4 regions of the Paenibacillus sp. FSL P2-0136 genome follow, and region 3 is predicted to be linked to each of the others. Evidence: predicted binding sites of a transcription regulator. Region 3 holds the regulator's gene; each other region holds the start of a gene.
What was found. The regulator Rex, encoded in region 3, represses fermentation and respiration genes when NADH is low (regulators of the CRP and FNR family bind a similar motif). The targets are predictions, from matches to a motif close to TTGTGAAATATTTCACAA.
Positions count from the first base shown of each region.

Region 1: the regulator Rex is predicted to act here: its motif matches at 5,581-5,598, upstream of pflB (formate C-acetyltransferase).
Region 2: the regulator Rex is predicted to act here: its motif matches at 1,720-1,737, upstream of NYE26_RS28875 (formate/nitrite transporter family protein).
Region 4: the regulator Rex is predicted to act here: its motif matches at 3,645-3,662, upstream of NYE26_RS07175 (flavocytochrome c).

Region 1 covers NZ_CP150244.1:4,685,837-4,693,291, forward strand. The annotation lists gene NYE26_RS20075 (sugar ABC transporter permease) at 1-690, opposite strand, end outside; gene NYE26_RS20080 (extracellular solute-binding protein) at 766-2,172, opposite strand; gene pflA (pyruvate formate-lyase-activating protein) at 2,371-3,108, opposite strand; gene pflB (formate C-acetyltransferase) at 3,231-5,492, opposite strand; gene adhE (bifunctional acetaldehyde-CoA/alcohol dehydrogenase) at 5,754-7,455, opposite strand, start outside.
Region 2 covers NZ_CP150244.1:6,761,677-6,769,131, reverse strand. The annotation lists gene NYE26_RS28880 (FAD-dependent oxidoreductase) at 257-1,621, shown strand; gene NYE26_RS28875 (formate/nitrite transporter family protein) at 1,858-2,685, shown strand; gene NYE26_RS28870 (MFS transporter) at 3,230-4,441, shown strand; gene NYE26_RS28865 (GNAT family N-acetyltransferase) at 4,500-5,024, shown strand; gene NYE26_RS28860 (MOSC domain-containing protein) at 5,014-5,676, shown strand; gene NYE26_RS28855 (GNAT family protein) at 6,080-6,628, opposite strand; gene NYE26_RS28850 (DUF2164 domain-containing protein) at 6,671-6,916, opposite strand; gene NYE26_RS28845 (glutamine--tRNA ligase/YqeY domain fusion protein) at 7,131-7,455, shown strand, end outside.
Region 3 covers NZ_CP150244.1:4,442,994-4,450,448, reverse strand. The annotation lists gene panC (pantoate--beta-alanine ligase) at 1-141, shown strand, start outside; gene panD (aspartate 1-decarboxylase) at 134-517, shown strand; gene NYE26_RS18885 (hypothetical protein) at 632-1,270, shown strand; gene dinG (ATP-dependent DNA helicase DinG) at 1,386-4,247, shown strand; gene NYE26_RS18875 (redox-sensing transcriptional repressor Rex) at 4,397-5,047, shown strand; gene NYE26_RS18870 (amidohydrolase) at 5,037-6,338, shown strand; gene NYE26_RS18865 (DUF5590 domain-containing protein) at 6,368-6,889, shown strand; gene NYE26_RS18860 (aminoglycoside adenylyltransferase domain-containing protein) at 7,203-7,370, shown strand.
Region 4 covers NZ_CP150244.1:1,729,394-1,736,848, reverse strand. The annotation lists gene dcuS (DcuS/MalK family sensor histidine kinase) at 1-1,603, opposite strand, end outside; gene NYE26_RS07180 (FMN-binding protein) at 1,808-2,167, opposite strand; gene NYE26_RS07175 (flavocytochrome c) at 2,193-3,623, opposite strand; gene NYE26_RS07170 (hypothetical protein) at 3,808-4,266, shown strand; gene NYE26_RS07165 (response regulator) at 4,393-5,112, opposite strand; gene NYE26_RS07160 (lactate utilization protein) at 5,269-5,946, opposite strand; gene NYE26_RS07155 (Crp/Fnr family transcriptional regulator) at 6,041-6,742, shown strand; gene NYE26_RS07150 (MFS transporter) at 6,776-7,455, opposite strand, start outside.

The DNA.
Region 1 (7,455 bases), 240 kb from region 3:
GATATCGGCAGCCTTCATCGCTCCGGCAATGGAGAGCATAATCACCACCGAAATGATCGGTACGATCAGCGGCAGAGTGATGCGTGTAGCCCGCTGGAACCCTGTAGCGCCATCTATGGCCGCTGCTTCATCCAGCTCACCGGGAATGGAGAGAATCGCCGCCAGTACCATTACAATGTAGAATCCGGTCCACTGCCAGGCGTTCGTAATCAGAATTGACAGCATGGCGAAGCGCTCATCCGACAGCCAGTAGACCGGCTCAATGCCGACAAGGCCAAGCACTTTGTTGAACAAGCCAATATTCGGCTCATAGATGAAGCCCCAGAGAATCCCGATAACCGCTGTAGACATAATGGATGGCATGAATACCGCCGTCTTGTACAGCCCCTTCAGCTTCTTCACATTCGCAATCAGTAAGGAGAAGAACACAATCAGCGGCACCTGTATGCCTACGGAGAAGAGAATGAACCACCCGTTATTTTTCACAGAAATCCAGAAGCGTTCATCTCCCAGCGCTTTCTTGAAGTTGTCCACTCCGGCATATTTGACCGTCTCGGATACACCGTTCCAGCTAGTGAAGCTATAGTAGATTGAGCTGAAGATGGGATAGATGAAGAACATTACGAACAGCACCAGTGCCGGAATAACGAACAGAATGAACACCAGAGGATTTCTCAGTGCCTTATTCATAGCTACCTCCATATTGCTTTCTTTTGAAAAATGCACCCTGGAGCAAGCACCAGGGCACATACAGTTCACCGTCTCTTATTCCACCGCTGCATTAGCCTCTTCCTGTATCTTCTGAAGCGCTTCGCCCATCTTCTCAGGAGTCGTCTGCCCGCCGATCAGGCTCTGAATCTGGATATTACTGATTTCAGTGGTGACATCCGCCTGCACCAGCGAATCAAAGGCCGGGAAGGACGACTGGGAGCTATTCAATACAGCGACAATCTCACTCATCAGATCATCCGTAATGTTCTTGTTCAGCACAGCCTGATCGATCTTCATGGCAGGCAGGACTCCGTCCTCTACCAGACCGCGCAGTTGCATCTCTTCATTGAACATATTCTTAATGAAGGATTTCACTGCTGCAAGCTGCCGCTCATCTTCACCCGCCGAAGCGGAGAAGCCATAACCGTTGTTCACATCGCGCATAAGCGCCGTCTGATCCCCCACTCCGCCTTCAACCGCCGGAATATTGAAGAAGCCGACCTTGCCGATTAGACCTTCGCCGGATTGGCCGGCTTTGAATACGGAAGACTTCCAGGTTCCGTCATACATCAGGATGGCTTCACCGCTGGTGAACTGGGTCGTATATTCAGCATATTCGAAGCCCAGCTCTCCCTTCTTGAAGTAGCCTTTATCCACCCATTCCTTATATTTCGCCAAGCCCTTGATAACGTTCGGATCATTCCACTTCGCTTCACCGGTAGCGAACTTCGCGGTCACATCCGGTCCGGCATAACGGGACCAGAGATGGTTGGCCAGCATCAGCGGTACCCAGCCTGCTTTGGAGGCACCGGCCATCGGCACTTTACCATCCGCTTTAATACCGGCCAGCTGCTGCTCCAGTTCAGCGAAGGTTGTCGGAGCCTTCCAGCCCTTGCTGGTATAGTATTCTTTATTATAGAAGAAGCCTTCTCCGGAGCCGCCGATCGGCAGACCGTAAATCTTACCTTCATAGGTGAACGGGTCCAGATTAGAGAACTTGTCTTTGATGCCTAATTCATCAAGGATCGGGGTCAGGTCCAGCAGCTTGCCTTCTTTGGCATAGATCTTGGAGTCCGGGCTACCGAACAGGTCGAAGATCTCCGGAGGGTTACCGGCCGCCATTTCACCGCGCAGCTTCTCCTTACGGTTCACATCCGAATCTACTCCATCAAGCTTGAAGGTCAGTCCAGGCACATCCGCCTGCACCTTGCCCACCACATCCTCCAGAATAGCCAGTCGTTTCTGTTTGTCCGCTCCAACCTGGGTATGACGGATCGTCATTTCAAAAGGCTCAGCATTAGCCGGTTCTTCCGTTGCGGCAGCATTGGTAGCAGCAGCTTCATTCGTTGCAGCAGGCTCTTTGGTGGCAGCAGCATTGTTATTCTTGTTGCCTCCACAGCCAGCCAGCAGCGCCGAGCTAACGAACATCAGGGACAACAGCAGTGTTAGACTTTTTCTCATTACGGGTGACCCTCCCTATTTCATGATTTCCCTTACAACTCTAATTATAGAAAATCACATTTGTAATCGTAAGGTTAAGATTTATCTTCAATAGGGATAAAATCCTCTAATGGAAGCGGATTCAGTTAGGTTTCCTGACATAGAAAAAAGCGAAACTCCTCAGAATAGAAGCTCCGCTTTTGAAATTCTTATATGCAATTAGACCAATGCGGTCTGCATACGGCCTTCTTCAATCAGCCGGTACGCACGCTGCACTTCTTCATCGGAAGGCGACTCTACCCCTTCAAGCTCATAGGGACGGCCAAGCTCCTTCCATTTGTAGATGCCCATTACGTGATAAGGCAGGATTTCGAACTTCTCTACTCCATTAAGCGTTCCAATAAAGCGTCCAAGGTTCTGCAAATCCTCTTCCTTATTGTGAATGCCTGGAACATAGACATGGCGAATCCACATTTTACGGTTATTATCGGATAACCAGCGGGCCAGCTTCAAGGTACGGTCGTTGGACTTACCGGTCAGCTTGATATGCGCTTCATCATCAATATGCTTCAGATCCAAGAGCACCAGGTCAGTAACATCCAGCAGGTCGCTGATTTTCGATCCATCATTATAGCCGTTGGTATCAAGCGTGGTATGCAAATTCCAGCGTTTCTTCACCTCGGTGAACAGTTGCTTCACGAAATGCGCCTGGAGGGTTGGTTCACCGCCGGATACGGTCAGGCCGCCGCCGGACGTTTTATAATAATTCAGGTAAGGCTCAATTTCCGCCAGTACTTCCTCGACGGTCATTTCCTTGCCTTCATTGAGTTCCCATGTATCCGGGTTGTGGCAGTATTGACACTTGAGCAGGCAGCCCTGCATAAAAAGCACGAAGCGGATACCCGGGCCATCCACCGTTCCAAACGTCTCCAAAGAGTGGATATGTCCTTTAAGCATGAGATGTCATCCTTTCGAAAAAAACTTAAAATTTTAACCACTTTCAGACAAGAGTGTACCGCCCTCTTGCAAGGGCGGCAGCTCTTTGATTGATTTCAGTTCTTGTAGAACAAGAATGCTTCTTACATGGAATCGTGGAATGTACGGTTGATAACATCCATCTGTTGTTCACGGGTCAGCTTGATGAAGTTAACAGCATAGCCGGATACGCGAATCGTCAACTGTGGATAGTTCTCTGGGTGATCCATAGCGTCAAGCAGCTGCTCACGGTTAAATACGTTAACGTTCAAGTGCTGAGCGTTATTGTGGAAGTATCCGTCCATCATGAAGACCAGGTTGGACTTACGGGAATCTTCGTCTTTACCCAGCGCCTTAGGAACGATGGAGAAGGTGTTCGAGATACCATCCTGTGCATCGGAGTAAGGAAGTTTGGCAACAGAGTTCAGGGATGCCAGGGCGCCCTTCTTGTCGCGTCCGTGCATTGGGTTAGCACCAGGAGCGAATGGTTCGCCTTTTTTACGTCCATCAGGAGTAGTACCAGTCTTTTTACCATATACAACGTTCGAAGTGATAGTCAGTACCGATTGAGTCGGCACAGCATCACGATACGTTTTGTTTTTGCGGATCATCGACATGAAGGTTTCAACCAGCTCAACAGCAATGCCGTCAACAGCGTCGTCGTTGTTACCGTAGCAAGGGAATTCACCCTCAGTTTCAAAGTCGATAGCAATACCTTCTTCGTTGCGGATTGGCTTAACCTTAGCGTATTTGATTGCGCTCAGGGAGTCAGCAGCAACGGACAGTCCGGCAATACCGCAAGCCATAGTACGCAGAATGTCGCGGTCATGCAGCGCCATTTCGATACGTTCGTAGGAATATTTGTCATGCATATAGTGAATGATGTTCAGCGTATTGACATAAGTCTTAGCCAGCCATTCCATCATTGGTTTGAAGCGTTTCATTACTTCATCATAATCCAGGTATTCAGAAGTGATAGCAGGATATTCAGGACCTACCTGAGCACCGGATTTCTCATCTTTACCGCCATTGATCGCATACAGCAGAGCCTTAGCCAGGTTGGCACGGGCACCGAAGAACTGCATTTGCTTACCGATACGCATTGGGGATACGCAGCAGGCAATCGCATAATCTTCGCCCCAGTATGGACGCATTACATCATCGTTCTCATATTGGATAGCGCTGGTCTCAATAGATACCTTAGCACAATATTTTTTGAAGCCTTCCGGAAGCTTCTCGGACCACAGTACAGTCAGGTTTGGTTCTGGAGCAGGTCCCAGATTGTACAGGGTATGCAGGAAGCGGAAGCTGTTCTTGGTTACGCGGGTTGTGCCGTCTTCAGCCATACCACCGATGGATTCTGTAACCCAAGTTGGGTCGCCGGAGAACAGGTCGTTATAGTCAGGCGTACGCAGGAATTTCACGATACGCAGCTTCATTACGAAATGGTCAACGATTTCTTGAGCTTGCTCTTCAGTCAGAGTACCTTCTTCAACGTCGCGTTGAACATAGATATCAAGGAAGGAAGATACGCGTCCAAGGGACATTGCCGCACCATTCTGTTCTTTAACAGCTGCCAGATAACCGAAATATACCCATTGTGTAGCTTCTTTGAAGTTCGTAGCCGGTTTGGAAATATCCATACCATGAGCTGCAGCCATTTGTTTCAGTTCGCCAAGAGCACGCATTTGCTCGGACAGCTCTTCACGCAGACGGATAACATCTTCTGTCATGGAGTCAACTTCAAGCTCAGCCAGTTGCTGCTTCTTGTCTTTAATCAGGAAATCAATACCATACAGAGCAATACGGCGATAGTCGCCGATGATACGTCCGCGGCCATAAGCATCAGGAAGACCTGTGATTACGCCCGATTTACGCACAGCTCTCATATCTGGTGTATATGCATCAAATACGCCTTGGTTATGCGTTTTGCGGATGTTCGTGAACATGTCAACGATATTCTGCGGAAGCTCGAAGCCATAAGCCTTAGTAGCATCGATCATCATCTTGATACCGCCGAACGGCTGAATGGAACGTCTGAAAGGCGCGTCAGTCTGAACGCCGACAATCTGTTCCTTGTCCTTGTCAATGTAGCCAGGAGCGTGGGAAGTGATGGTGGAGACAGTATCGAGGGATACATCCCATACGCCGCCTCTTTCTCTTTCTTCCTTGCTCAGCTGGGAGATAATCTTCCACAGTTCAGTTGTATTGCTGGTAGGTCCAACCAGGAAATCTTCAGTTCCTTCATAAGGCTTGATGTTCTTTGCAATAAAGTTGTTAACGTCAACTTTCTTGGCCCAGACACCTTTTGTGAAATTTCTCCAACCTGATTTTGCTTCTAATACTTCTTTTTCAATCACCGACATGCTAAATCCCTCCATTTATATTTATTATATTTGTAGAGATCGCGGGCTTGAAGGTTAATCCCGTGTCTCGTGATCCCGAAACTAATAGTTGTTATAAAATTCACAATCACATCTTCATAACGGGGATCGTTGTCTATATAAACATTTTAGTTTATTTTCTGAAAAAGGACTGTGACAAATATCACTCTTTCGGTGATATTTGTCACTTCCATCCAGTCCCATATTAACCTTTAACCTTATTCTTTGCCAGGCAACCGTTAATTAGTTATCGAATTTGCCGTAGAATGCGTTGCGGTATACATCAGCAAGCTCGGATACCAGCGGCATTTTAGGATTGGCAGTAGTACATTGGTCTTCAAATGCACGGTCAGCCAGATAGTCTACACGGGATTCGAAGTCCTTAGGATCGAAACCAAGAGCCGAGAAGGATTCTTCGATACCGAGTTTTTTGTTCATGTCGCGGATTGCATTGATCAGGCTGGTTACGCCTTCTTCGGTAGTGCGTGCAGGCAATCCCAGAATACGGGCGATTTCTGCGTACCGTTCGTCAGCTACAAAGTGCGAATATTTAGGGAACGAAGCGAACTTCGTAGGTTTCTTGGCATTGTAACGGATAACATGCGGCATCAGGATCGCATTGGTACGGCCGTGTGCGGTGTGATACTGTCCGCCCCATTTGTGTGCCAAGCTGTGGTTAATCCCCAGGAATGCGTTGGCAAAGGCCATACCGGCAAGCGTCGAAGCATTGTGCATTTTCTCACGGGCCAGCTTGTCACCTTGCAGTGCGGATTTCTCCAGCCACTGGAACACCAGTTGGATGGCTTTGATTGCCAGACCATCGGTATAGTCACTGGCCATTACAGATACATAAGCTTCGATAGCATGTGTCAATACGTCCATTCCTGTATCGGCAACTGCAGTCTTAGGCAAGCTGTAGACAAACTCAGGGTCAATAATTGCTACGTCTGGAGTCAGCTCATAGTCAGCGAGCGGATACTTGGTATTATTGCCTGTTGTCTTGTCTGTGATAACTGCGAACGATGTTACTTCAGAACCTGTACCCGAAGTGGTTGGAATGGCAACGAATTTCGCTTTGTTGCCGAGCTTAGGGAATTTGTATACCCGTTTGCGGATATCCATGAACTTCTGTTTCAGGCCGTTGAAGTCTGCATCCGGATGTTCGTAGAACAGCCACATACCCTTGGCAGCATCCATTGGGGAACCACCGCCGAGTGCGATGATGCAGTCCGGCTGGAATCTGTTCATCATAGCTGTACCTTTTTCTACAGTAGTAGTCGATGGATCCGGTTCAACTTCCGAGAACACTTCGATCGCTACAGGAGTCTGGCGCTGACGCAGATAGTGCTCAACTCTTTCAACATACCCCAGCTTAACCATTACAGGGTCAGTGATGATAGCAACGCGTGTGATATCAGGCATTTTGGCCAGGTACTGAGTGGCTCCCTTTTCGAAGTAAATCTTGTCAGGTACTTTAAACCATTGCATATTCACGGTACGACGATTCACCCTTTTCACGTTGATCAGATTGATTGCAGTGACGTTCTGCGATACCGAGTTGCGTCCGTAAGATCCGCAGCCCAGTGTCAATGAAGGGATATTAGTGTTGTAAATGTCGCCGATTGCGCCGTGAGTCGATGGCGAGTTGACGAGAATACGTCCGGTCTGCAGACGGTTGGAGAACTTCATGATTACTTCTTCGTTGTTGGAATGGATAGCCGAGCTGTGGCCCATGCCGCCAAATTCAACGATTTGAGCTGCGCGCTCGATACCCTGGTCAGCATTCTTCACCTTGTAGCAAGCCAGAACCGGGCTCAGCTTCTCAGCGGACAATGGATATTTAGTACCTACACCTTCAAGCTCAGCTACCAGGATCTTCGTTCCGGCAGGAACCTGAATGCCGCACATTTCAGCGATCTTCACAGCGGATTGGCCAACGATAGCC
Region 2 (7,455 bases), 2.3 Mb from region 3:
GAAGAGTGCAGCGGCGGTACAAATGGAGTGGATGATGCGGTGAACCTCCAAAGTTATTAAAATTTGAAATTGTGAACAATGTGAGAAAAATCACAATAACTCTTGCAATGTGATAAATATCACAATATAATCAGAGTATAAAGTGAAAACAATCACAAATGTAAAGTTGTATAAACGCAGTCAGTACAGCACTTTTTTACAGACGCAATCACAAGCCCTGATAAATAAGCTTTTCAACTTGGAGGAGGAAGAAATTATGAAAGTAGCAGTCATTGGATGTACCCACGCCGGAACGGCCGCCATTGTAAATACCGCACAGTTATACCCGGATGCCCAGATTACGGTGTATGAGCGCAACGATAATATCTCATTCCTGTCTTGCGGCATTGCCTTATACGTTGGCGGCGTGGTCAAGGACCCGCAGGGACTATTCTATTCCTCCCCGGAACAACTTGCCGCCCTGGGTGTGCAGACGAAGATGCGTCATGAGGTAATCAACGTGGACACTGCCCGTAAAACCCTAAAAGCCCGCAACCTCGTGACCGGCGAGGAAATGGAAGATACTTATGACAAACTGATTATGACAACCGGCTCATGGCCGATCGTGCCTAAGCTCGAAGGAATAGAGATGGAGGGCATCCTGCTCTCGAAGAACTACAATCACTCCAACACCATTATCGAAGAAGCGCAGAAGGTAAACAGAATTACAGTAGTCGGTGCCGGATATATCGGGGTCGAGCTGGTGGAAGCTTTTCAGATGAACGGCAAGGAAGTTACGCTGATTGATGGGGAAGACCGCATCCTGAGCAAATATCTCGATGAAGAGTTCACCGCACCGATCCAGCAGTCGCTTGAGGATCACGGCATTAAGCTGGCGCTGGGCGAGAAGGTCGCCTCCTTCACAGGTGAGAACGGCAGAGTGACCAAGGTGATTACGAGCAAGGGTGAGCATGAGACAGATCTGGTTATTCTCTGCATCGGCTTCCGTCCGAATACCGAGCTGCTGAAGGGCCAAGTCGATATGCTGCCGAACGGCGCGATTATGGTTAACGATTATATGCAGACCAGCCTGCCGGATGTCTATGCTGCCGGAGACAGCTGCGCGATTCATTACAATCCGACTGGTAAACACGCGTATATCCCGCTGGCCACCAACGCAGTGCGTATGGGAACGCTGGTTGCCCGCAATCTGGTCTCGAATACGATCCCTTACATGGGAACACAAGGAACGTCGGGCATCAAGATCTACGAGGACAATATTGCCGGAACCGGACTGACGGAAGAGGCTGCTGCAGCCGAGGGAATGGATACGGAAAGTGTAATGCTGATCGACAATTACCGTCCGGAATTTATGCCGACCTTCGAGCAGGTTCAGGTAAAAGTGGTCTTTGACCGTGCCACCCGCCGCATTCTGGGCGCGCAGATTATGTCCAAGATGGATCTGACGCAGTCGATCAATACCGTATCGGTCTGCATCCAGAATAAGATGACCGTGGACCAGCTGGCCTTCATCGACTTCTTCTTCCAGCCGCATTACAACAAGCCTTGGAACTTCCTGAACACCGCAGGCCTTCAGGCTCTGCCGAAACTGGCTGCCGTCAAAGAACCTGTACACGTATAAGAGCTGAACATTTTGCCGGAGCCCGCTTAGGGCTCTTTTTTTGTGAACTCTCGATGCAATGGCAGCGGGAATGAAAAAATTTTCCGTACAGCCAGCTTTTGTGGTAAATTTGACATGTCAGTGAAAACTTTCACGTGGTTTTTATGATAGTGACTTTTATCACGTAAATGTGATTGGGATCACGTTACAATGGCATAAAGGAACAAATTTTAAGTAATTCGAAGGGGATAGGAATCATGGCTTATAACAAACCGCAGGGAATCGCTGAAGTCACGGTAGAGAACGGAATTAAGAAGGCGCATAATCCGCTCAGCACTGTACTCATTCTCGGTTTCCTGGGAGGAGCGTTTATCGCGCTCGGATTTTTGCTGGATATTCGTGTCATTGCCGGTGCACCCGCCGAGTGGGGATCCATTGCTAACTTCATCGGGGCTGCGGTGTTCCCGGTTGGACTGGTGCTGGTGCTGCTTGCCGGAGGCGAACTGCTTACGGGCAATATGATGGCGGTGCCGCTGGCTTTTATGGCGAAGAAGATTTCGTTCTGGGAAGTGGTGAAGAACCTGGTGCTGATCACACTCAGCAATCTGGCAGGTGCCTTGTTCGTCGCTTATTTCTTCGGTCACATCGTTGGCCTTACATCAGATGGCGTGTATCTGGAGAAGCTGGTAAGTATGGCGGAGCATAAGATCGATGCTACGTTCCTGCAGGCTTTTATCTCCGGGATCGGCTGTAACTGGCTGGTAGCGCTGGCGGTATGGCTGTCGTACGGGGCAGACAATTTCAGCGGCAAAATCCTCGGTATCTGGTTCCCGACCATGGCGTTTGTGGCCATCGGCTTCCAGCACGTTGTAGCTAACATGTTCCTTATCCCTGCTGCGATCTTCGAAGGACATTTTACCTGGGGCCAGTATGCGGCCAACTTCGTTCCGGTCTGGCTGGGCAATCTGACGGGTGGCGCGATCTTCGTGGCTGCTGCGTACTGGATGGCCTATCTGCGCAAGGAGCCGGGTGCTGTGAATTCGGTGGAAGGCCTCCCGGCGGCAGGATTGAAGAAACACGCTTAATGAATACGGACCTGACCCGGTGAATCACATCGCCGGACTGTAACATAGCTCGGCCTAGCACTTCCTGCTTCTCGGCACCCTGCTTCAAGGGATTCGTAGAGACAGGGAGTGTTTTTGTATAAAGATAAGAATTTATATGCTTCGCGTTATAATTATCCTTATCTTTCTCGCTGAAACGGTACCGTCCTGTAAAAGGACGGCAAAGCCGTTTCTACTTGTTTGGTATAGGTGCAGCAGGATCATCCTCCGGACAAAACAAAATTCACCGTGCAATCCGATTCGGGGGAACGAAATCGGATCTCACGGTGAATAAAATAGGGAGTGTTTCATATGGATCATTACCCCGGCTTCCGGGGAACGAATCAGTGCCGGCAAGGTATTTTTGTTTACGTGTGAAAGAGCGGGTTATAGAATATAAATATCACAAATTATATCCCGGTTTCCCGCGATACAGCATTAACGCACATGCTTGCCCCGCCCCCTGTTTTGGGATGATACTGGATGGATTAATGACAGCTATGTTACAGGGGATGACAGACAAGATATGAGATTCATGCAGGCCTATCCGAAGGAAATTAAAGTATTCTTGATTGCCAGTCTGATTAATGCTACCGGCAGTGCGCTGATGTGGCCGCTGGTTACAATGTATGTATTCGATGAACTGGGACGCAGTATGAAAGACGCGGGAATCGTGCTGCTGGTGCAATCACTTGGCGGGATTGCCGGTCAGCTGCTGGGCGGTTCGTTGTATCATAAGGTAGGAGTGAACCGCCTGATTGTCGGCGCTTTGGCGATGAATGCCTTGACGCTGTTTGCCCTCCCGTGGGCGAGCGGAAGCTGGAGCGTATTCATAATCGTTATGGGTATGATGGGATTGTTCAACTCCCTCTCCCTCCCGGCGATCCAGGCGTTTATCGGTTTCCGGTTCGCGGAGCAGCGCGCAGAGCTGTTCAATATCATCTATGTTGCCAATAATATAGGGGTAGCCCTGGGAACCGCGCTGAGCGGCTTCCTGGGCAATTATATGCTGAGCTTTGTGCTTAACGGGGTGACCTCGGCCGTATTTGCCGGATTCTTCTTCGTCTATCTGCGCAAGGTAGGGACGGCTCCGGCTCACAGCACAGTATCGAAAAAGCAACCGCAGAATGAAGTGTCGGGCTGGAGACTCCTCGGCCATATACGGATCTATCTGTTCATGGCGGTGGGCTCGATGTTCCTGCTGATCGGCAATTCGATCTGGAACAGCGGAGTCTCGCCGTTCATTATCTCGGAAGGCTGGTCAAAGCAGCTATACGGCTTCCTCTGGACGATGAACGGTGTGCTGATCTTCGCGGCGCAGCCGCTGGTCAGCCTGATCAAGCGCGGGTTCGCGCAGACGTCAACCGCGCAGATGACAGCAAGCGCCGTCTTTTACCTGGGCGGGTATGCTGTAATTCTGTTTATGCCAAGCTATCCGGGGATGCTGCTGGGTATGGTGCTGGCTACCCTTGGGGAGATGCTGATCTCTCCGGCGATGCCTTCCTTCATCTCGGAGCATGCCCAGCGCAGCGCGCCGTTCTATCTCGGGCTGAGCGGCGGAATTGGCGCAATCGGCCGTGTCATCGGGCCTTATCTGATGGGTGTTCAGTTCGACAGGGGCGGTCTTGCGCCAACCGGCTGGCTCGCTTGCGGCATGGCTGTGCTATCCGTAGGATTCTTCGCGCTTCACGCCTATATGAACCGTTCAGCTGTACAGCTTGAGCGCAGGACTGCATAATCGTTCACGCTGCAACTAATCTTTTTCTATCTGCTTAGTAAGGCAAGGGGGTATAATAATGCAACCAATTAACAGAGATGCTGCACTGCTTATCCGGCCTTCCGAAATCAGGGATGCCCGTGAGCTGATCGTGCTCGATAATATGATCTGGACGGAGAATACAACCCCGGGTCCGCTGATGTGGCGCTCGCGGGAGGACTATCTGCTGCATGCGCCGCCCGGCTCCCAGCTTGTTGCATTGCAGGACGGGGAGCTATGCGGTTATGTTGGCTTCGGCTGTCCCAGCGGGATGGAGAGCAACCGCCATGTATGCGAGGTGAATATCGCTGTGCACCCGCGCTTTCAGCGGCTGGGTGTAGGCAGCCGATTGATCGCGGAGATCAAGCGCCATGCCGCGGGGCATGGCATCCGCAAGCTGCGGCTGCGTGTGCTCTCCTGCAATACACCGGCACTTCAGTTCTACCGCAAATGCGGATTCGAGGAAGAGGGACGGCTTCGGGAGGAATTCTACTTAAGCGGACGTTATGTGGATGAAGTATTCATGAGCTGCAGGCTGACGGGAGGAGAAGGGGATGGAGAGTGAAGTGAAGATGCAAGTCGTCTCGCTTAATGTAGGCAAGCCGAAGACGGTGGAGTACCGCGGTAAGCCGCTGGACACCGGAATCTACAAGCTGCCGGTAGCCGGGCCGCTTGCGCTTCGGGTGGGTGGGTTCACCGGAGACGGGCAAGCGGATCTGATCAATCATGGAGGCCCTGACAAGGCAGTGTGCGTCTATCCGGTGGAGCATTATGCCCACTGGGAGGAGTGGCTTGGCCGGAAGCTGGAGGTTTCCGCCTTCGGCGAGAACATCACGGCGCGCGGACTGCTGGAGACCGAGGTGTGCATCGGGGATGTTTTTGAGATCGGTACGGCACTGCTGGAGGTCAGCCAGCCGCGCTTCCCGTGCTTCAAGCTCACGCAGAAGCATGGACCAGCGGATATGCCGGCCCAGGTGCTGTCCACGGGGTATAGCGGATTCTATTTCCGCGTGCTGCGTGAAGGCCGGGTGGCAGCCGGTGACCGGATTGTTAAGCTGGAGAGCGGTGCGGGAAGCTTCCCGGTGAGACAGGTACTGTACTCGATGGAGCATGGGCGTAAGGACCCTGCCGGGCTGGCTGAGCTGGCCGGACTGGAGAGCCTTGCGGCTGGCATCCGTGAGCGGTTCCAGAGATGGCTGGATGCGGCGGAGAGCTAAGACACTCGTCCTTCTCCACTCCACACCTGCACATGCTACTCTGTCGCTCCGCCGCCCTCAACCCGCCCTTCAAGTAAACAAGTGGAAAAACGTATCTTATCTCGCCTACTTCTGGCAAATAACCGAAAACAAGTGGAAAAAGAGCAACTAAAATAGTTAGTTCCAGCCCTGTTAGACGAAAGGTGAGAAATTAAGTGTTATTTATCCAACTCCAGTTCGCGCACGGGCCAATCGTTCATCAGTAAGTGGACAAAATCCAACTATATCGGTGCTCCTGAATCCGCCGAAAGCGGGCCGGGAGCGGAAATGAGGAGCAGAAATGCCCCTGAATCCGCCGACCCGACCGACCCGTTCCCCTGTATGCTCCGCGCACCCGTGCTCTATGACCGGCAGCCCTCCCCGCTCAGCCCAGCAGCTTCCATTCGCTGCGCAGCAGGCCGTACACTGCATGGTTCACATAACCACTAGGCAGCTTCTCGGCCTGGCGGATGACCCCTTCGAAGATAAAGCCCAGCCGTTCGGGGATCGCTCTGCTGGCCAGATTGCCTGTGGCACAGCGGATCTCGATGCGGTTCAGCTCAAGCTCCAGCAGGGCGTAATCGACAAAGACCCGGCAGGCACTGGTCATATAGCCTTGTCCCTCATAGCCTTCTCCCAGCCAGTAGCCGATGCCGACCGAGCGGTTATGCCAGTCAATCTCGTGATAGCCGATAATTCCGGCCAATTCCTCCCGGACCCACAGTCCGGCAGTGAAGCCGCCGTTATCAATCCCCTGCTTCACGGAGTTCTTGATGAACGTGGTAAGATGAGCCTGCTCGGCTACGCCATCCACCCAAGGTAGCCATTGTCTGAGCCGGTGGCGGGAGCGTTCCACCAGGGCGAACATCTGACGGGCATGCTCCGGCATGAGCAGCTTCAGCTTCAGCTCTTCATCTATGACATAATTAAACATGCGGCTGCCCCCTATGCGTTGTGAGATCTAAGCCTCGCTGAACTAACGCTTCTGCCACTCCAAGGCGTAGATATCTTCCTCCAGGGCCTGCATGCGCTGAAGAGCAAGCGTGCGGCAGTCGCTAAGCGCCCCGTTATAGATCGCCGGTCCCAGCTCCTTCAAGAAGAACTCCAACAGATTGTCTGCGGCCAGGTGGCCGATCGTTTCCCCGCGCTCCGCCTCGAAGTAGGCACGGATGTTCTCCGTAATCATCTCCCGCTGCTCTTTAGGCAGTTTTACCGGTTGCATAAGCATCCCCCTTTAGCTTAATATTCCTATATTTATCATGCTACTCCATCGTCGGGAGAGAAGTCAAAGGATGCGGCGCTAAAACGGTACCGTCCTTTAAAAGGACGGCAATGCCGTTTCCGCTTGTTGAACATTCACGGCTTAACGGGTATATTAATAGGAAACATGTTCATACAAGGAAGTAGTTATATTACAGAATGAAAGGTTGATCAATGTGGAGAACCAGGGTACACCCTCCAATTTCATTAAGAACGTCATTACCGAAGATCTCCGCTCGGGCAAGGTTAAGGAAGTCGTCACCCGCTTTCCGCCGGAGCCGAACGGTTATTTACATATCGGACATGCCAAGGCGATCTGGATTAACTTCACGCTGGCGGATGAGTTCGGCGGCAAGACCCATCTGAGATTCGATGATACGAATCCGCTCAAGGAAGATACCGAGTATGTCAATTCCATCCAGGAGGATGTGAAATGGCTCGGGTATGAATGGGAGGAGCTGCGGTTCGCCTCGGATTATTTCGGGGAGATGTATGCGCGGG
Region 3 (7,455 bases):
GATCTGGAAGAACTGGAAGGCGGCAGCAGGCTGACGGATGCGGGCGGAGAGGTTATAATGGCTCTGGCCGTGAAGTTCGGCAGAACCCGTCTGATTGATAATAATGTATTTATTCCTAAGGAGGCACACGCTCTTGTTTAGACATATGATGAAATCCAAGATCCACCGGGCAACGGTCACTGAAGCCAATCTCAATTATGTGGGCAGCATTACCATTGATGAAGATCTGATGGAAGCCGCAGACCTGCTGGAGAACGAGAAGGTGCAGATCGTGGACAATAATAACGGTTCCCGTCTGGAGACTTATGTCATTCCAGGTCCGCGCGGCAGCGGCGTCATTTGTCTGAACGGGGCAGCGGCGCGTCTGGTACAGCCTGGCGATACAGTGATTATTATATCCTACGCTGTCATGTCCTCCGAGGAGCTGGCGGCGCACAAGCCGACTGTAGTGTTCGTTGATGCGGGCAACAAGCCGGTGAAGCTGGCGGATCATGAGATTCACGCGACGATTGCCTGAATTCTGAGCTTTGAGCCATGTAATCAATGGCAGGGATGAAGACCCCTGTACTTGCTGATAATGAAGTAAGGCAAGCTTAAGCTGACTTCATTATCAGTAAGGGTGGGATGTCCGGTGTTTCAACATTTATTTGCTGAGATGAACAAGATGCTCCAGGAGATCAAAGCCGACTATCCTACTGCGGAGGGTGCCCGCCGAAGCGATCTTTTATCCAAGTATAATATGCTCCACCGCATCAGTGATAATGTAATGGACGAATGGCTGGTCTTCGCCGAGAAGCTAAGCGAGTTCCGGGAACAGGCGGATTTTCAGGTTCAGCCGGAGGAGCTGCCGGAAGAGGAGGCCCCTGAGCTTGGGATGGATGCTTTTGTCAGGGGCCAGGGCTATTATAAGCTGCTGATGTACCGCAAGTGCATTGAACAGTTCAGGGAGGTTACGGCACAGTATCCAGACAGCCTCGCTGCCCGCCTGTATCTGGCCATGGCTTATCTGCAGGAGGGAGAAGGCGATACCGCCTGGGGACATCTGAATCACATGCTGGGCCTGATCCGTGAGGTGAAGCTGAAGGCGATGATCTATAATGCGCTGGGCTGTATCCGGGCTTCCCAGGAACGCTTCAATGAAGCCAGTGAGCTGTTCAGCCTGTCGTTGCTGCATGATCCTGATCTGCCGGAGCCGAACGTGAATCTGGAGGTGTGCCGCAGACGGGGCGGGAAGCTGGAGTTTGGCCATCAGCTGGTGTCGCTTTTATAATTTATCCTCGGTTTCTTTAGGCGATGCGCCCCACTTCCCGGGGTGTGCATCGCCTTTTTTCGTAACTTCTGTTATGCTGATAAAGAGTCTCAAGTGAAAGGGAATAGAACTTATAATGAAATTTGCCGTGCTTGATTTTGAAACTACGGGAACCCAATCTGTGGGAGAGATCATCCAGGTTGGCCTTGCCATTATAGAAGAAGACGGGCAGATCTCCCGGGTGTACGGTTCCTATGTCAAGCCCGGAGCGCCAATTCCTCCTTTTATTACGGGCCTGACCGGAATTACAGACAGCGATGTACAGGATGCGCCGGAGCTCGATGAGATGATGATGGAGCTGGTGCCGCTGCTGGATGATGTAGTCCTCGTCGGACACAATGTCGCGTTTGATTTTCATTTTTTGCAGAATGCGCTGGACCGCTGCGGCTACCTGCCGTTTCAGGGGCGGATTCTGGATACGATCGATTTTCTCAAAATATGCTTTCCCTCGCTGAGCACCTATCAGCTTGGCGCGGTAAGCAGCCACTTCGGCATTACGCATGACCGTCCCCATCAGGCGGACAGTGATGCGCTTGCCACGGCTATTGTGCTGCTCAAATGTCTGGAAGAGCTGCAGAGTCTGCCGCTCTTGACGATTCAGCGGCTGAATGAGCTGTTCGCGGACGAAGACAGTGATTTGGCCTGGTATTTCGACGGTCTGCTGCGGGAGCGGGAGATGGAGACCTTTCAGCCGGAAGGTGAGCTGAGCTTCTACCGCCAGCTTGCGCTGGCTGTTGGGGACTGGGCAGAGCTGGCTACGCCACGGGAGGAAGGAAGCGTCAATCCGCTGGAGAATATTACCTTTGAAGAATATATGGATGAGGTAACCAAGCGGCTGAAGGCTGTTCTTCCCCAGTATGAGAGCCGAGAAGCCCAGGAGCTGATGATCCATGAGGTCATTACAGCGCTTGAGCAGGACAAGCATCTGCTGATTGAAGCGGGAACAGGCACCGGCAAATCGCTGGGTTATCTGCTTCCGGCCATCTACCATAGTGTGAAAAGTGATCAGAAGGTGATGGTCAGCACGCATACCATTAACCTTCAGGACCAGCTGCGGGAGCGGGATATTCCGCTCTTAACCAGCGTTGTGCCGTTCCCGTTCAAGGCCTCCATCTTTAAGGGAAGAGGGCACTATTTGTGTCTGCGCAAGTTCGAACATCGAATGAACAAAAAGGACTTTACGAGTCCAAGGGAAGAAGCGCTCACCGCTGCGCAAATGCTCGTTTGGCTGACTCAGACGACGACCGGCGATGATGAGGAGCTTAACTTAAGCGGACGGGGCGGCGATTTCTGGGAGACTGTAGCCAGTGATACTGACTCCTGCCTGGGACGCGCCTGTCCCTGGTTCCGCAAATGCTATTACCACCGGGCCAAGCATGAAGCCGGGATCTCCGATGTGGTAGTCACCAATCACTCCAAGCTGTTCGCAGATGTCAAAGCCGGGCATCAGCTTCTTCCGGCTTACGACCATCTTGTAATTGATGAAGCCCATCATCTGGAGGATATTGCCGGCAAGCATCTTGGCATGCAGATGAAATATTTCACATTCGCCCATACCCTCACCCGACTCTATAAGGATAGCCGGAGCGGGCAGCTGCCTGCCCTCCGCCAGAGTCTGCAGTCTTCGGGCAGTGAGCAGGCTTCCGAATGGAGCGGCGTGATCGACCGGATCTATCCCGATCTGCTGACGGTGAAGGAGTCCTGGGATGCGCTCAGCGACCGGCTCTTCAGCCTGCTGCCTGAGCGCAGCGATGCCGGGGCCGGTGAAGCAGGTCAGCTGGTGGCACGCCTGCAGCCGGGCAAGAAGCCGAAGGATTGGGAGGAGCTGGCTGCCCTTGAGAATACACTGAACCTCAGTCTGAGCGATATCATCCGCAAGGGCGACAAAATGCTCAGTGAGATGCGTGACACGGACAGCCAATCCTCCTCAGACAGTCTTGTGACCGATATCGGCGGGTTATTCAAGGATCTGGCATCCATTAGAGAGCAGATCCGCTTCTTCATGAGTCTGAACGATGAGAATATCGTGTATTGGCTGGAGGGAAGCGGTAATTATAAGGGCAAGTCACTGCAAATGTATGCTGTTCCTGTAGATGTCAGCACCCAGCTCAGGGAGCTGTTCTTCGATAAGAAGAAGAGCATTATCCTGACCTCGGCCACCTTATCCGTGGATAAATCCTTCCAGTTCATGATTGATAACCTGGGTCTTGGCGAGGCTGCAGAGCAGCGGCGTCTGATGACAACACTGCTTCCGTCGCCATTCAAGTATCGTGAGCAGGCTCTCCTGGTCATTCCCCGGGACTTCCCGAGCGTCAAGGGGAGTATTGGGGATGCCCGCTTCGTGGACACCCTCGTGCACTCCCTTGCCGAGACAGCTGTAACAACACGGGGGCGGATGCTGGTGCTGTTCACCTCCTACAAGATGCTGCGCCAGGTGTATGAACCGCTGAAGGAGGCACTTGCCTCACAGGATATCGCGGTACTCGGACAAGGTGTGGAAGGCGGCAGCCGGAGCAAGCTGATCCGCCGCTTCCAGGACAGCCCGGCTTCGGTCTTGCTGGGTACCAGCAGCTTCTGGGAAGGGGTGGATATCCCTGGAGAAGCATTGACCTGCCTGGCGATTGTCAGACTGCCGTTCCAGCCGCCGAATCACCCGCTGGCAGAAGCGAAGTCAGAGCTGCTTCAGGCACAGAAGAAGAATCCGTTCATGAAGCTGTCCGTGCCGCAGGCTGTCATCCGCTTCAAGCAGGGCTTCGGGCGGCTGGTCCGCACGGCGCAGGACCGGGGCATCGTAATTGTGTACGATACCAGAGTGATTGAATCGCATTACGGAAAGTACTTTCTGTACTCGCTCCCCGGTCCCAAGATGGAGCATATGCTCACCGAGCAGATGGTCCCGAGAATTGCCGAATGGCTGGATGACGGCGGGGTTTCCTAATTCATCTGCTATTGCTATTATTAATAAGTCATGATTATCCTGAAGATCCGTTCCCGCCTGTCCTGCCACTCCGGCAGGCGGCGGGGCACGGTTGCTATAATTGTACGGAATGAAGTGTAGGCTAACAAAACTTTTAAGGAGGAGAATACATGAAATCGGATAAAATATCGGAGGCCGTCGTGCGCAGGCTCCCAGTGTACCTGCGTTTCCTGAACGATCTCCAAAAACGTGAAATCTCCACAGTCTCTTCTCAGGAGCTGGGCCAGAAGCTTGACCTAAATCCCGCCCAGATCCGTAAGGATTTGGCTTATTTTGGTGATTTTGGCAGAAAAGGCATCGGCTATGATGTATCTTATCTGATTGAGAAGATCCGCCATATCCTGAAGCTTGACCAGCAAATTAATGTTGCACTGGTTGGAGCCGGTAACCTCGGTCATGCCTTGTCTAACTACAACGCTTACTTGAAGGATACGATGAAGATTACTGCCATCTTCGATGCCTACCCGCCGAAGGTGGGCCAGCAGATCAACTCGCTGGTTGTGCAGCCGATGGAGGAGCTAAGCAGTACCATCCGCTCGCAGGGCATCCGGATCGGGATTATTACCGTGCCTGACAGCGAAGCCCAGAACGTAGCTGATATTCTTGTGGATTCCGGTATCGAAGCGATTCTGAACTTCGCACCGGTTATTCTCAAGACGCCTGCCAATATCCGGATTCATGCCGCAGATTTCACCACAGATCTGCAGAGCTTGGCCTATTATTTGCATGATGGAAAGGATGAGGCTGAAGATGAGCAGTAAGATCACGATAATCAAGAATGGGCACTTCCTGGTTCCGGGCAGTGACAAGCCGGTACTGAGCGGGTACATGACCCTGGAGAATGATTTGATTACTTACATAGGTGAAGCTGAGCCGGTAGTGGAGGATGGCGCACAGGTCGTAGACGGCAGCCGTCTGCTGTTCATGCCTGGTCTGGTAAATACCCATGGTCATACTGCAATGTCACTGCTGCGCGGGTACGGTGACGATATGGTGCTTCAGACTTGGCTGCAGGAGAAGATGTGGCCGATGGAAGAGAAATTCACTGGTGATGATGTATATTGGGGAACCTCGTTGTCCGTGCTGGAGATGCTGAAGGGCGGCACAACCACCTTCCTCGATATGTATGATCATATGGACCGGGTAGCGGAAGTAACGGAGCAGTCCGGTATTCGTGCTGTGCTGATGCGCGGCGTAATTGGGCTGTGCCCGGAAGAGGTACAGCAAGCGAAGCTTGCTGAGGCGATTGCTTTTGCCCGTAACTGGCACGGCAAGGCTGACGGCAGAATTACGACCATGCTCTCACCGCACGCCCCGTACACCTGTCCTCCAGAGTTTTTCATGAAGTTTGTGCAGGCTGCCCATGATCTGGACTTGCCAATGCACACCCATATGTCCGAGACGCGCCATGAAGTGGAACAGAACGTGGCCGACTACGGCCTGCGTCCGGTCGCGCATCTGGAGAAGCTCGGGATGTTCACCCGTCCTTCGCTCATTGCCCACGGGGTTCATCTGAACGATGAAGAGATCGGTATCCTGGCCCGCCATAACGTTGGCGTGTCGCATAACCCCGGCAGTAACCTGAAGCTGGCCAGCGGGGTAGCCCGTGTTCCTGAGCTGCTGAGAGCCGGGGTTAAGGTCTCTCTGGGGACAGACGGTGCGGCGAGCAACAACAATCTGGATATGTTCGAAGAGATGCGGCTGGTGGCTCTGATCCACAAGGGCGTAAGCGGTGATCCTACAGCGGTACCGGCTCCTGAGGCGCTTCTGATGGCTACGGAGTATGGGGCGCAGTCTATTTTCCTAAGCGGGGTGGGCCGGCTTGCAGCAGGAATGAAGGCCGACTTCATCGCACTTGATATTGACCAGCCTCATCTGCTGCCGCATACCGATCTGCTCTCCCATGCCGTATATTCGGCAAGTGCCAAGGATGTGGAGCATGTATGGGTGAACGGCCAGCAGGTTGTGAAGCATGGACAATGCCTGACACTTGATGAAGAAGCCATCCGCCGCAAAGCACAGGAGACGTTCGAGAGCCTGCTTAAACGGTAATTCAAGGGAACGGGAAAGGAAGCAGCGTGGTGAAGAAGAAGAGGAGAAAATGGATCTGGCTGGGGATTACCGTGGTGCTGCTCCTTCTGTTCGGACTTAGCCAGTTCTATGCCTACATTATGAAGGACCAGTGGAACGAGCGGAGTGAGGCCAAGGAGCTGGCCCGGGCGCGTGCCGGACTAACAGAGGTAACCAAGGCCCAGAAATCTGTATGGAATGAGAATGAGATCTACTGGGTGCTGACCGGTAAAAATGAATCAGGGACCGAGCTGATGGTGTGGGTCCGTTTCACCTTGGAGGGCAAGCCTGCCGGAGGCGACAATGACCTGTATGCTGAGGAACTGAGCAATGGCACCTCAGAAGAGAAAATGCGCGGAATCATAGCCGCCCAGCTGCCGGACATTACGATCGAACGGCTGCTGCCCGGTGTATACAACGGGGAATATGCCTGGCAGCTATTTTACAAAAAAGACGGGCGATTCTATTATAACTTTTACCGCTTCAAGGATGGCAGCGCCATCGGTGAGGGGTACAGCCTGCCGAACCGTTAAGCTAAGCGGTGAGCGGCAGAATAAAAACGGGGGGACAGATTATCTGTTCCTCCGTTTTTTTATCCATCATGTTGAAAAGTTTGAGATACATCAATTGATATACGGAGTGTATACCTCGTCTGCTAGCGCTAACCTACATATATGTCGAGGAAGATGAAATAGGAAATTTTAGCACATTTGGATAAGATTAAAGCGAAATTGATCTGCTGATCGTCATTCGGAAGCGCATTTAGAGCGGTACAGAACTGATGAGAATTATGTGTGCGGCGGCTTTGAGGATGCTGATCTGGCGGCGGATTTTGCATATTAAGAAATCACCGGGGAGTGGGGGCTGCAGCAGTTGCCGGAAGTCTATCACGGCTTGCTTAGACAGTGTCTGAAGGAATATTGCGGTGCGGCAGTCGCCGAAGGCTATGAACCGCGCGAATTAACTGATTTTGCAGAATATATGATGGCTGAAATCAAGCGTAATCTGGAGTAACAGTTGGCCGGTCTAAAATGATTATCTATTGAAACATCCAGAAATTAGTATCAAAAATTTTAAATATATTCACAACTTAATGTAA
Region 4 (7,455 bases), 2.7 Mb from region 3:
CCTCCTCCTTCACCTCATAAGGCACATCCACGATAAAATGTGCTCCCGGCCCGCAGCCGGCGGCAAGCTCAAGATGACCCCCCAGTTTGTCTACACTTTTCTTCACCAGATATAGGCCGATTCCCCGCTGTTCACCCTTGGAGGAGTAGCCCTGAACGAAGATCTTATCCCCCAGACCCGCCGGAATTCCCGGACCGTTGTCGCTAACCTCGCATAGCAGCCGCCCTTCTTCATATTGAAAAGCAAGCTCCACCCGCTTCACGGGTTGCTCACAGAGCTCCCCCAGCGCCTCCAGAGCATTATCCAGCAGATTGCCGGCAATCGTAATCAGCTCATGAATCACCTGCGGATCAGCCGGCTCCGGCAGATAGCTGTCTCCGGTCAGCAGCAGCTCCATCCCCGCTTCGCGTGCCCGGCTCAGCTTCCCCAGCAGAAATCCGGCCAGCACCGGGTCCTTGATCTGTCTTGTGATCGACCCGATCTCCTTCTGGTAATTGCTTACCGTTCCCAGAATATATTGCTGCAGCTCATCATACAGACCCATATGCGTCATGCCCATAATGACATGCAGCTTGTTCATGAACTCATGGGCACCGGAGCGCAGCGCTTCTGCATAGACCGAGACTCCCGACAGCTTCTCTGCCAGCACAGCCAATTCGGTTTCATCCCGGAAGGTAGCAATCGCGCCAACGATGTTCCCATTCACCCGGACTGGCAGGCTGTTCACCAAAAGAGAGCTGTCTCCCAGCTCCAGCTCCCGGTCCTGTATCCCCTCTCCCTCAGCCAATACCTGCTCAAGACCCAGCTCCGGCCAATACTCGGCAATCTGCCGGTTCATGGCGCTCCCGCCAATCCCCGCTGCCCGCAGAAGCCGCTGTGCTTCCATATTAAGGATGGTAATCCGCGCCTCCTGATCTACGGCAATAATTCCCTCACGCGTGGATTCCAGCATCGCACTGCGTTCCTGGAGCAGCTTGGAGATGTCCTCCGGCTCCATCCCGAACACCATCCGCTTGATCCGGGCCGCCAGAATGAATGCTCCTCCCGCTCCCAGCAAGGCTCCCGAGACCAGAATCGCAATAATCGTCCACTCATTCATCAGGACCAGCCGCTCGACCCGCTCCAGGGACAGACCGGCAATGACCACACCCACCTGATGCCCCCGGTTGTTATAGACCGGCACGAAGCCGCGCAGGGATCTGCCGAGCGGACCGGCCCCTTCGGAGATGCTCTCCCCTCCGCGCAGCGATATCTCCTGGCCGCCTCCCGCAAAGGGCAGACCGACCAGCGAAGCATCCGGATGAGAATAGCGGATTCCCTTCATATCTGTCACGACCACGAACATAATATCATTGCGGCGGGCGATCCTTGAGGTGTAGTCCTGAATCTCCTTGCTGTTGCCCTCACTGAGTCCCTCAGAGACCAGCGGAATCAGGGCGATGGTACGGGCAATCGTAATCGCCTTATCCTCCAGCGCCTGCCGGGTCTGCGGAATAATCTGATTCCGGAAAATAAAATATAAAATCAGCAGTACCAGCAGGACAACGGCAGACACCATGACGGCAATCATTGTGCGCAGACTGTAGCTTTTTTTCCTGGCCACTGGTGCGAAGACCTCCCTTCATGTCCCATATTCCTATACCATTCGAACTATATTATTTGAACTAGAATTTGTAAAGCTACTCCAGAGTGATTGTTTCTGGGGATGGAACTATGCAGCAAGCCCAGCCGTTCTGCCGGAGACAGGAGGGCTGGGCTTGCTGGAATGAACTTTTCACAACTCTTGTATAGACAAATAGATGATAGCTTACTGCTTCTTGGCCTGTTCCAGCGCCTGGGTCACCGCTTCAATAATTCCGCCGCTGGAGCCGGAAGCCCCGGAGAGGGCGTCTACGCCTTCTGTGGTTTGCTTTTCAATAATTTCAGGAATCGTATTCTCTACAGCCGCATCGATCATCGCCTGCGTCTCCTTATGCTCCTGTACGGTGATGGCGTCGATCTTCTCATCTTTGATCTCTACCGCCACTTTAATATCACTCTTAACCCCTTTGCCTGTTCCATCATATGTCCCGTCCACATACTTGCCGGAAGATGATGAGCATCCAGCTGTTAGTACTGTTGCAGCCGCGAGGGCAGAGAACAGCAAGGTTTTTGTCCACTTGTGCATGAATAATTCCTCCTTCTGAAAGTTCCTATTTCTTAAGTGCCTTCACAGCTTCATCCGCTGCGATCCGCCCGAAGGTAGTGATGTCTGCCAGTGCATTACCGCCCAGACGGTTCGCGCCGTGTACTCCGCCGGTTACTTCGCCCGCAGCATACAGCCCGGCAATGACCTGATCCTTGGTATCCAGCACCTGAGCCTGGGTGTTAATTGCTACTCCGCCCATGGTATGGTGGATTCCCGGTGTTACCTGAATTGCATAATATTTACCCTTTTCAAAAGACAGCTTAAGATCCGGCCGTTCAAACTCTGTATCCTTGCCGGAAGCAACGAAGCCATTATACGTTTTCAGTGTATCCGCAAGCGCTTTGCCATCTACACCAATCTGTGCCGCCAATTCTTCAGGTGTTGCCGCTTCTTTGACCAAATCCATTCCAAAGTAAACCTCAGTTGCCTTCAGGTTCGCACGCAGCTCATCATTGAAGATCAGGTAAGCTACTTTACCGGATTGGGCCAGAATATTCTGGGACACGACATCGCGGGTCAGCAGTTCATTCGTGAATCGCTTGCCTTCGCTATTGACCAGAATCGCACCGTCTCCGCGTACCCCTTCCGTGATCAGCACGCCTTGATTAGGAATGGTGGTCGGATGAATCTGAATCTCCTTCATGTCTACAAGCTTGGCACCAATCTTCTCTGCCATCGTTGTACCATCTCCGGTTGCGCCCGGGTGGTTAGTGGTAGAGAACCCTTCCAGCTTCGGCTGATACCCCTTGATCATGTCCATGTTAGCTCCAAAACCGCCAGCCGCCAGGATAACGGAATTCGCACTAATCGTGTACTGCTTGCCATCCTTATCCGTCACCTTCACTCCGGTAACCACGCCGTCCTCGTTCTTGACGATCTCATCGGCAGTCGTCCGCAGGCGCACATCAATCTTGTACTCCTCCAGCTTCTTCTTCAGCGCGACTACGATGAAATTCCCTGCCGCTTCCCCGCCTGCCGGACGGTGAATCCGGTTCACGCTTGCCCCGCCTGCGCGTCCCACTTCAGACAGCTCGGCTCCATTCTCCTTCAGCCACTCCACCGAAGCCGCCGCACCGTTCGTAAGTGTTCTGACCAGATCCGGGTTGTTCAGGTTCTTGCCGCCCTTCATAGTATCCTCGAAATGCAGCTCCGGACTGTCTGTAATGCCAGCCGCTGCCTGATAAGGTGTTCCTGCCGCATTCAATCCGCCTTCCGCACGGACGGTGTTGCCTCCAAGCATAGGCATTTTTTCGATCAATATCACTTTGGCTCCCTGATTATGCGCTTCAATGGCAGCAGTCATTCCCGCGCCGCCGCCGCCGATAATAACAATGTCCGTAGACTCCCCTTTGGTGCTGTTACATGCAGGCAATACCACCAGACTTGCCAGCAGCAACCCCTTGCCCAGCAGACTTCCCCATCTCTTTCTGTTCATTCAGTTCTCCTCCAATTGTTATTGTGCATATTTTCACAATCATCATAACCTGAAGGAGCCCTGACAAGAATATTTAGTAATTAAAGAAATGATAAAGTAAATAAAGGTAGTGAATTTGCTTGAATGTGTTTATAGATTTATAATTGGAGCTTATACAACCGTATCACTAGGAGGAACAGAAACTATGGAAAAAAGCGAAAAATATTGGCTGGCCGGTGCTGTTCTGGCAGCAGCCGGTGTCTCCCTGATGAGCTACACCGCGAGCCGCTATACTTCATTCAAAAGAGTAGTTACCCGAACCATCCATCTGGAAGATATCGCCGCTCTGGAAATTACCCGCCTATCTTCTGTTCCCGGTGAACAGAAGGATATTGTGCTTACTGAGCCGGAAGCGATTAAGCGGATCTACGATGATTTCTCCAGCGTCCGCCTGATGAAATCCGCCCGCAATGTGAGCACAGACAACAAGTACAGCTATTACATTACCATCGTCCAGGCCGACCGGAAGCAGCGGTTCGACATTATTTTGAAGGGCAAGCATCACATGATTATCTACGACAATGACATGAACAACCCGCACCTGGTAGCCTATAAAATCATTAACGAGTTCAGTCCGCTCGCTCTGCAGCAGGCCTTCGATTGATTCTGCGCACGCTTATGTACGGCATAGCTTAATAACCTTCACAGCTAATGTGACGGCTATATGGAGTCATGGAACGCCTGGGGCAGCCTTGGGACACCTTGACTCCGTTTTATTTTAAGAGAACGCTCATAGATATTTACGGATAAGTTCATGCCCTTCAGGTCTCACCTTATACATATACACCGGCCTGCCTACCGCCCCGTAGCTAAGCTCCATTTCCAGAATACCTGCCTCCGTTAGAAAAGCCAGATATTTGCGGACCGAGATCCGCGAGATGGGCGCATGACTGCTGATATCCTCCGTGGAGAACACCGGGCTCTCCAGCCGGTTAATTGTGCTCCAGATGCTCTCCAGTGTGCCTTCGGCAAGCCCTTTGGGCAGCGGCAGGGCAGCGTACTTCTCCTCTTCCGTCCCGAGCGAATGCCGCAGCAGCTTATCCAGCTGCTCCTGGCTTAGATGCTCCTTGTGCATCAGCTTATAATCTTCACGATACGCCGACAGTGCCGCCTGAAACCGGGCAAACTCAAACGGCTTGATCAAATAATCCACGGCCCCGTTCTGCAGTGCCTTGCGGATGCTCGCATTATCACTGGCGGCGGAGATCACAATGATGTCCACCTTGCTCCCCTGCTCCCGCAGAGCAGAGAGCAGCTGCAGCCCGCTGACACGAGGCATATAAATATCCAGCAGCACCAGATCTACCTGCTGCTCCTCCAGCATAGTTCTCGCTTCATCCCCTGTCGCCGCCCAGCCCGCATACTCAAAGCCCGGAACCTGCTCCAGATAATGCCGGTTGAACTTCGCCACCATCGGGTCATCTTCAACGATTAGTACTTTAATGTTCATGGGGTCTCCTTGTCTTTTGTGCAACTATAACTACATATAACTACAACTAATATAACATTGCGGCGGAGAATTTTGGAGGGAGGTGTGCTGTGACAAAGAATCAAAACTAACAAAAAGGCACCAATTCGAGAAATTACCCGAACGGTGCCAAAAAAATTAAAACCCCAAAGATTCACCAACGAGGATAACCTTTATTCTCCCCGCTGTTTTACACATTCTTGTTTCGACGATGTAAGAACAGATACAATCCTCTGATTTACAATCTGCACAAGCACCATTGATTAGGCAGGGCGTTTTTTGCGGTGAATGTAAAAATGGGCTGGACGAACTCGAAAGACGGTTTGCGTTAATGGGAGCGGCATAGGTTCTGGCTCTGATCACTGCATCTTCAGCGGTCTTGCACACCTTATTCATCCCCACGACAGCAACCACACTTCTCGGTCCAAAAGTAATCGCTGCCGCCCGATTGCCCACACTGTCGATATTGACCAATATCCCATCTTCACTAACCGCGTTGAAGCTCGTTAAATAGGTATCACATAAAAGAGATTGGCGCATGAGGTCATAACGTTCCTCCATCGTCTGCGCTGTATCACGATCAATGACTGCATAGTTGCCTTGGCATACCCTGTCAAGAAGCCCGATTTCCTCAAGCGTGACCGACCCGCCCCAAGATACCGAAGACTGTTCCGGAATTAAGGATAGCGCCTTTTCCGCAGCTTCTATGGCGTTGTCACAGTAATAAGCTTCAAATTTTCTGTTTTTCAGATTTTTCATAACCTTGGTGGCTAACAGCCGGTTTCTCGCTTTGATTGAATCTTCTTTCGTTTGCATTGCTCTTCCTCCGTTCTGACGTTAGACAAGGTAGCTAAACTTCGTGTGTATGTACGATTAATATAGTATAGTAAAAATAAAAAGGATGTTGCACATGCAACGCAAAGCCTCTCAGATTAACTTAGAGTCCCTCTGTCAATCACGTTTATTTTCAGGGATTTCTCCAAATGATATTCCCCAAATGCTTGAATGTCTGTCAGCCACACGCAAAGAATATGCAAAAGATGAGATGGTGGTACGGGAGGGCGATTTCGTTGATGATGTCGGCATCATATTGCAGGGCACCGCTCAAAGTACAAAATTGAACGTCAAAGGAAAACAAATTATTGTATCCCTCCATTACCCGGGTGGATATACCGCTGTTCTCACAGCTGCCAGCCGTGGAAGAAGATGCCCGATGTCAGTACAGGCCATAGAACCGCTTGAGGTTCTGTTTATTCCTATCCAAAACATATTGAGCCCATGCACAAAGTTATGTATGGCACACGAACAATTACTTGGTAATCTTTTCGATAGTATTGCTGAGCGGGCGTTAGAACTGCATGACCGGAATGATTGTCTGATTATGCCGACTATTCGGGATAAGGTTTTAACTTATTTAACAAGAGTTATGCGTGATGCTGGAACCGAGACTTTTACGATTCCCTTTGATCGGGAAGCCATGGCCGAGTATCTGGACGTAGACCGCAGCGCCTTGTCCAGAGAGCTGGCATGGATGAAGCGGGACGGCTTGATTGAGTTTAGTAGGAATGAATTTAGACTATTATCAAAAGCAGTAGAGAAGGATATTCACTAACGGGAAGCGAGGCTGGTGATATATGACACTGGGTTATGAATGCTTTTGCGTATTTAAATTCAGCAACCCCCGCACCACCACCCAACTCCCAATCGGCGCAACGCCCAATCCCAGCATGAGCAGAGTTAGAGTCCGCGGGGACTGGTCCAGGGACAGCACGGCGATGAAGATCAGCAGGCCGAGGAGGCGGCCGCTCATCAGGCTAAGCTCCCTGAGCACTACCAGCTCCACGCGTTTGCCGGCGCTCTCCTCGGACACGCCCATCAGGTCGAAGCTGGTGGACAGCATCGGCAGCATGTAGAGCGGCAGGCAGAGTGAGGTGCCGATCCCCATGATGAGGAGGGTCGTAAAGTTCACCTTCCATAGCAGCGGAAGAAGGAAGGCGATGAGCAGCAGGCTGCCTGCCAGCATACCGCTGAGGCGGGCCCGGGGCTTGAACCATCTGCCGGCCGCATAATAGCTGATCAGGGAGACGGCGGAGGTCAGCAGGGCGAACTGTCCCAGCTTGCTCTCCTCTTGTGCTGCAATGTAGACGAGCAGACCAATCAGGAAGGAGAATACGCCTTCCCGGATGCCCTGAAATACTAGCGCCGCCGCAACTGGCCGCCAAGGACTGCGCCTGCGGGTAAGCTCGCGCCAGGGCTCCAGCCAGAGATAGGCTTCACCGCGCGGCCGTTTGCGCAGGCCGAAGCTGAGCACAGCAGCCAACCCAT